Regions from separate parts of the Rothia sp. CCM 9419 genome, predicted to be linked through region 2. Evidence: riboswitches for the same ligand, from Rfam matches in the RefSeq annotation. Region 2 holds a riboswitch; the other holds the start of a gene.
What was found. Region 2 has a riboswitch for S-adenosylmethionine ahead of ACN08W_RS07740 (nuclease PIN). Riboswitches for the same ligand answer to the same signal wherever they lie in the genome.

Region 1: it holds a riboswitch for S-adenosylmethionine, as region 2 does, so the genes downstream of both, ACN08W_RS05635 (LLM class flavin-dependent oxidoreductase) here and ACN08W_RS07740 (nuclease PIN) in region 2, are expected to answer to the same signal.

Annotation. Positions count from the first base shown of each region.
Region 1 is NZ_JBLXXY010000005.1:41,384-44,797, forward strand. It holds gene cls (cardiolipin synthase) at 1-369, shown strand, start outside; gene ACN08W_RS05635 (LLM class flavin-dependent oxidoreductase) at 449-1,945, opposite strand; SAM riboswitch class IV at 2,045-2,157, opposite strand; SAM riboswitch class I at 2,333-2,421, shown strand; gene ACN08W_RS05640 (AMP-binding protein) at 2,427-3,414, shown strand, end outside.
Region 2 is NZ_JBLXXY010000009.1:3,809-7,222, reverse strand. It holds gene ACN08W_RS07745 (SNF2-related protein) at 1-1,075, opposite strand, end outside; SAM riboswitch class IV at 1,221-1,349, shown strand; gene ACN08W_RS07740 (nuclease PIN) at 1,381-1,575, shown strand; gene ACN08W_RS07735 (plasmid stabilization protein) at 1,572-2,021, shown strand; gene ACN08W_RS07730 (DUF6350 family protein) at 2,206-3,414, shown strand, end outside.

The sequences.
Region 1 (3,414 bases), on a different contig from region 2:
CTCATCGTCTGCGAAAAAGGAGACCAGTTCCTACCCAACATGGCTCAACGCTCCTACTACGAGAAACTTCTCCATGCCGGAGTCACCATCAAACAATACCCCGGGCCAACCGTATTGCACTCAAAATACATGTTTGTAGACGACCACCTCACGTTCATCGGCTCATCCAACATGGATCCGCGCTCATTTGCGCTCAACCTCGAAGTATCCACCTTCATCGTTGATACAGGAATGGTTAAAGAGTTAGAAAGTATCTCTGAAGAATACATCTCTCAATGCAAAACCCTCCGATACGACGAATGGGTTGCCCGCCCCAACCGTATCAAGGTCGTAGAAAATATCTGTAGGCTCTGGTCATCGCTCCTTTAAAAGATGAGGGTTCTCTCTGATATACCCCCTACACCAAAGAGAACCCTCACACGGCGAATCATGACCAGAAGAAAAACTCTTATAAACGCTCTGCCTGATTCTGAGCCAAGCTCAAAAACTGACGGGCAGGAGTGTCAGCAGCGTTAGGACCACCAGCAAAAGCGCCACGATATGCTGCCGCAGGATGACGCTCATTCACACGTGTATGCCCCACACCAAAAAGATTCTCACGCAATGTATGCCCCTCATACTCCGTACGATACCGGCCCCGCTTTTGAAGCTCAGGAACAACAAACTCCACAAAATCCTCAAAAGAACCAGGCGAAACATGATACGCAAGGTTAATACCGTCTAAATCACCCTCATCAATCCAGCGTTCCAGCTCATCAGCAACAGTCTGAGCAGAACCAATAATCACATCGCCCATACCACCAATAGCGCAATGACGAGCAATATCAGCACGAGTCCACTTCTTCGTCTGAGACTGCAAAGTAAAAGGCGTCAAAAAGGATTGGATGGACTCCGTCTTGACATACTCAAGAATCTCGTCCTCATCAAATAGTGAAAGATCAACACCAGACCAGCCACCAACAATTCCTTGAGAAGACTCTATATCCACATATTTCACATAATCCTGATACTTCTGCTGTGCCTTCTCGTCAGTTTCATCAACTACCACCGAAAGCATGGCAAGAATCTTCACGTCATCACGGCGGCGTCCGGAACGCTCAGCCTCATCACGGATACGAGAGGTCACATGCCTGGTCAAATCTGGACGTAAAGCAGAAATGAAAATCGCTTCGGCATGTTTTCCAGAAAAAGCCTGACCGCGAGAAGACGCACCAGCCTGAAAAATTACGGGAGTACGCTGAACAGACGGCTCGGTCAAAGAAATTCCAGGAACTTGAAAATACTTGCCTTGATGCAAAATAGGATGAATTTTCTCAGGATCTGCAAAAATTCCGCGCTGACGGTCACGTAGCACCGCTCCGTCTTCCCAAGAGCCTTCCCATAACTTATAACAGACGTCGAGAAATTCGTCAGCAATTTCGTATCGTTCATCATGCTCAATCTGACCGGCAAGCCCCTGATTCTCTGCCGCAGATTGAAGATAAGAAGTCACTACGTTAAAACCAACACGACCACCCGTTAAATGATCTAACGTTGCATAAGAACGAGCCAAAGTATAAGGCTGGTTATACGTCACGGCAGCTGTCACCCCAAAACCAAGATGTTCCGTGACCGCTGCCATCGCCGAAATCTGTAAGAACGGATCACCTACCGGCACCTGTGCACCATCACGAAGTACGGGTGCAACAGAATCCTTATACACGTCGTATACGCCCACCACATCAGCGATAAAGACCGCGTCAAAAAGCCCTTTTTCGCACACCTGAGCTAAATCTGTCCAATATTTAATGGTGTTATATTCATCGGCTCGCGAGCGCGGATGACGCCATAAGCCGAAGCTTTGGTGGCTTGTTGTGGTCATATCAAACGCGTTGACAACGATACGTTTTTTAGAAGAAGACGGTGTCGTAGTAGGTTGTTCTGTCGTGGCGGTATGAGTTGCCATAAGTTTTTTCCTTTGCGTTCTTAGAGGAGAGAGCACTCCTCTATGAGGCGTGGCATATTGAGAACCATATTTTTCGGTGTTGATATGCCCGACGCATAGGCGCCGTATTTGCCGTTGTGATTATTTTGAGCCGGATCTTCATCTGGGGCACCCCGCTACGGGAAGAGGGTTGCCGTCCAACAAGCCAGAGCTTGACGTTGGAACTCGTGATCGCTGGGTTTAGCTTATAAAAAGTTCTTCTTGGTACCCAAGAGCTTCAGTGTTTATTGCGGTGGGTGACGTTCGCTAAGGAATATGACTCTATGCAACGTGATGTGTTCATCTGCTGGCAATGGAAAGTAACGTCTAGATGAATGTGTACGGAAGGTATTACGGTAGAACTCGTCTAAACCATCCAGAGCGGCTGAGAGACCTGGCTCTAAGACGTCGCAGCAACCTCGCTTATGCGGTGGTGCTAATGCCAGAAACGATGGGAGTATCGATGTCGTATTGTTCGTCTTTTTCTTATTCAGACCCTCGAAATCAGGTGCAGAATCCGGCAGATGTTTCGGATCAAGAACGTATTGATTTTTGGGCAAGGCAGGCGCGAGAACGTCTTAGTTGGGGAAAGCTATGGGATGAGGATAAAACGCATGAGTTTATTCCTCCTCGTTTAGTAGACGTTCGTGAAGATGGTGTTCAAGAATTTTCTGTTCCAACGATTAAGTGGTTTGAGGGTGGTCAGCTCAACGTTGCCTATAACTGTGTGGACAGGCATGTAGAGCAAGGTTTTGGCGATAAGGTTGCGCTTTTCTTTGAGGGTGAACCTGGTGATCGTGAAGCTATCACTTATGCTCAGTTGCAACGCCGTGTGGCTCAGGCGGCACATGGTTTAGAGCGTTTGGGTGTGGTTAAGGGTGATCGTGTTGTTGTTTATTTGCCGGTGATTCCTGAAACTATTATTTTTACTCTTGCCTGTGCGCGTATTGGGGCGATTCATTCTCTTGTTTTTGGCGGTTTTTCGGCGGAGGCTTTGAAGTTTCGGGTAGAAGATACTGGTGCCAAGGTATTAATTACAACTGATGGTCAGAATCGTCGGGGTAAGGTTGTTCCGGTCAAGTCGATAGCGGATGAGGCGTGTTCGTCTGAGAATAATATTGAGCATGTGGTGGTGGTGAACCGTACCTCAGCTACCGAGCAGGAAAGACAGAGTGTTCCGTGGTGTTTGGGGCGAGATGTTTGGTATCACGATTTGATTGAGGGTGTTCCAGATACACATGATTATTCATTGCATGATGCTGAAGATCCGTTATTTATTATTTATACGTCGGGGACAACGGGCCAGCCTAAGGGTCTTGTTCATACTATGGGCGGGTATTTGACGCAGACGGCGTATTCTCATGCGTTACTTTATGATTTGTTGCCTGATGTTGTTGATGCTGATGGTGTGCTTCGTCCTGATGAGTTAGCTACTTGTAATGATCGGCAAA
Region 2 (3,414 bases):
CTTGTGCTGTGGCTTTGTAGTGTTCTTGTGCTTTGTGCCCGAGGGCAATGAATCCGTTGCGGGGCTGGCCTATTGGGTGGCAGTAGTATGCGAGGAAGGCATTTTCTCCTGTGGTGAGTGTTGGTGTGATGCGTAGACCGTCTTTGTAGCTGTGAAGTTCTGCTTTTAGCGTGGCTTCTTCGGTGTGCGCCGTAGTGATGGGTGTTCCCTCTAACAGGATGGGCAGTGCTATTTTTTCTGCTTTTTTGAGTACTTTCCATAGTAGGGACGAGTTAACCGTAGAAAGTGTTACCCAATCGCGGTGGGAAGTATACGCTGATTGCCAAGGTCTGATGATGGAGTAGAACTCTCGCAACCATCGTTCGTGTTCGGGTCGGAGGGCGTGGCTGCTTGTCTTTCCGGTGTAATCTTTTTGGAAGTGTTCCCAGTTGATGCCGTCTTTAATCCAACGGTTGTTTTTACCTTGGACGAGTGGGCGTGCTTGTAGGGTGATACGTGGTGTTTTGTGTTGACCGCTACCGAGTGCGAAGCGGGAGTTAACGTGCATTTTGAGGTCGAGAGCGGCGATGGTATTGCTGTTATTTTCGTAGGGTATCCGGTGATGCTGCGCCAGTGTTTGTGACAGTGTTCTGCGCCATGTCGACATTTTTTGTTGTTCTGCTAGCTCTTGTGCAGTAGTGATTCCGTGGTGTTTGAGCTGTTCTTCGCTGAGTCCGTCTGTGACGCGTTGAGTGGAACTTTGAGCTTTGCTAACTTTTTCGGCTCTTTCGATGGCGGTGAGCATGATGGCTACGGAGTGTTTGCAGTCGGTGCGTACTGGGCAGGTGCATCGTGCGGAGAAAGCGAGGGATCCTTCAACCTGTTCTGCGGGGAAGACAATTTTGCTGAGGTATGGGTCTGTTGCGTCGCCGTAGGTTGTTCCTGTCAGGATGTGTGCTTGGGCGTCGTAGGAGTATCGGGCGACTTTGCCTTCTTGCATGTATTGTTTTCCGCGCAGGTAGGTGCGGTGTCCTACTTGCTGGATAATTTTTGCTGCGCTGACGGGGATTCTGGGGAAAGCTGATGGTGCATTCACGGTGGTTGTATCCTCTGCTGGCAGGGTGCATATATGTTCTAGGTTACCGGATGAGCTTGCACCAAAGCTGGTGTAGCCTAAATCTCTCAAATATTTTGGGTTGAGCTCTTTGTTTTTTGTGGTGGTTGCGTTATTCTGGATTCAGCTTCAAGAGTTTCAACTGATAAGCTCCGACTTTAGTTGAACGCCAACCCCATGTTCACGGGTGGCTCGGATGACGAAGCGGTTCGTATTCGCGTCATAGTACGCAGGCTGGTACGGACAAGAGCACTTCGAAAGGAAAGCGCATTCAGCGCAGTTGTATCATGCACAACACCGCTCGCCCTCAGCACAATATTCAAACTGTTTCTTCTGCTCAAACTCGTGGCGGTTACGCTGCCGTAAGCATTCAAGATTACACTCGTATTTCCCATGAGCGTTCTGAGTTTCTTAACTTTTTGCTCTCTCCTAATCCGCACGGTATCCCTAACCAGGAATACGGTATCTTACAAGCAGCATGAGTATAAGAGGACTACTTCTAGACTCTGATGTACTAGCAGAGATTCGCAAAGCCACACCACATCCGCAGGTCGTTGCGTTTCTTCGCCGTCGCTCATATATGGTGATGTACATATCAGCACTTAGCCTAGGCGAACTTAAAGGGCTTTACCCCTACCCTGAAACAGAGCGGTGGGTTAACGAACTTCTCGAACGTTTTAGCGGGCAGGTCCTCGACGTTGATACGAACGTATCTTTGGCATGGGCCGGTCGCCAAATTCGTGCTGAAGAACGCCCCTCACCAGAAGGCCCTTATACGCCATTGCCTACCGCCGCACTTGAAGGGCTCATGGCTGCTACCGCTGAAGTGCATCAGCTAGAAATAGTTTCTTCTAAAGCAGATATTTATCGTCGCTGGGGAGTCCCTGCCGTTAATCCGTTGCATGAAAACACCGCGCGAGGACTATAAACACTGTGTCTTTTGCATGATCTTAAGATGTAGGCTGTGATGAGCTTAGCGTCTTGACCGGCATACATGGTATGGTTCAGTGGGGTGCACGCGGTGAAGAAAATCCTTGGTTTATGTCTCATTTGGATGAGAAAAGCTGTGTGAACTTCAGAGTTCAATAGAGTTCATGACAAGATAAAAGACGATGAAAACCAGCGTGATGAAACCTCAACAACGTTCGATACCGATGCCCCTCTGGCTACAGGGGGTTGTCGAACTCTTTCGTACTGCCTTCTACTCTTGCTTTGCTGTAGTGCTACTACTGGGTGCCGTATGGTTTACCGGCGGTTTTGAACAGCGTGACCTCTACGCTATGGCAGTTTTAGTTAGCCAAATGTGGCTTCTAATCCATGGGGTTCCTCTTCATCTGAACATCTCTGCCCCGTATGGAGACACCCCCGATATTCAGGGGACGATGAGCTTTATCCCGTTGGGTTTAACGCTGATACCCTTATGGTTATGTTTCCGTTCAGGACGAGTCTTAGCTCAAGCATCTCGTGAGGGACAATTCTGGATACCAACATTAACCGGAGCTATCACTTATAGTGCCTGTGCTGGGGGCTTGAGCCTTTTGACAACAGATACTGCTGCGGTAGCGTACCCTGTAGCTTCTGCACTTGTACCGTGTTGGGTCGTTTTATCAGGGCTTATTCTTGGTGGCTGGTACGAGTCTCGTTCTTTGGCGAGAATGATCGGTGTTAACGCTGCAGAATGGGTTGCTCAGTTTAGCCAGTACTCACGTTGGACGGGTTCTTATGTTTGGACGGTTCTTCGCGCATCAATCGTGGCAGTTCTTGCGTTTATTGGCTGTGGAGGGCTATTACTGAGCTTGTCTTTGCTCTGGCATTGGAGCGATGTCGTCACAATTTATCAATTGCTTGATGCTGGTGCTATCGGCGATACGGCTTTGACCTTTTTACAGCTTGGGGTCATCCCTAACGTAGTTTTTTGGGCGATGTCTTGGAGTGTCGGAGCTGGTTTCTCATTGGGAGAACATACCTCCGTAAACTTCTTTGAACACTCTACTGGTGTGCTCCCCGCTTTCCCTCTTCTGGGTGCCTTACCAACGGTCAATGAGCCGTGGAGCTATATTGCTATTGCGGTTCCTGTGCTGTGCGGTATTGTTGCTGGCTGGTGGTTCTTCCGCGCCGGCGAAGACCATCTTGATGAGTGGCTTTCTCTTAAAATTCCTTTCCGCTGGATTTCTTTGCCACTATCAACTTTTGCCTTAGCTATCTTTGTTTCTATTCCTGCCGGCATCATTTTGGCGTTATGCGGTTGGGCATCGCGCGGTTCTCTTGGTATGGGACGTTTTACTGATTTAGGGCCAGATGCTTTATTATTTGGTGCTTTA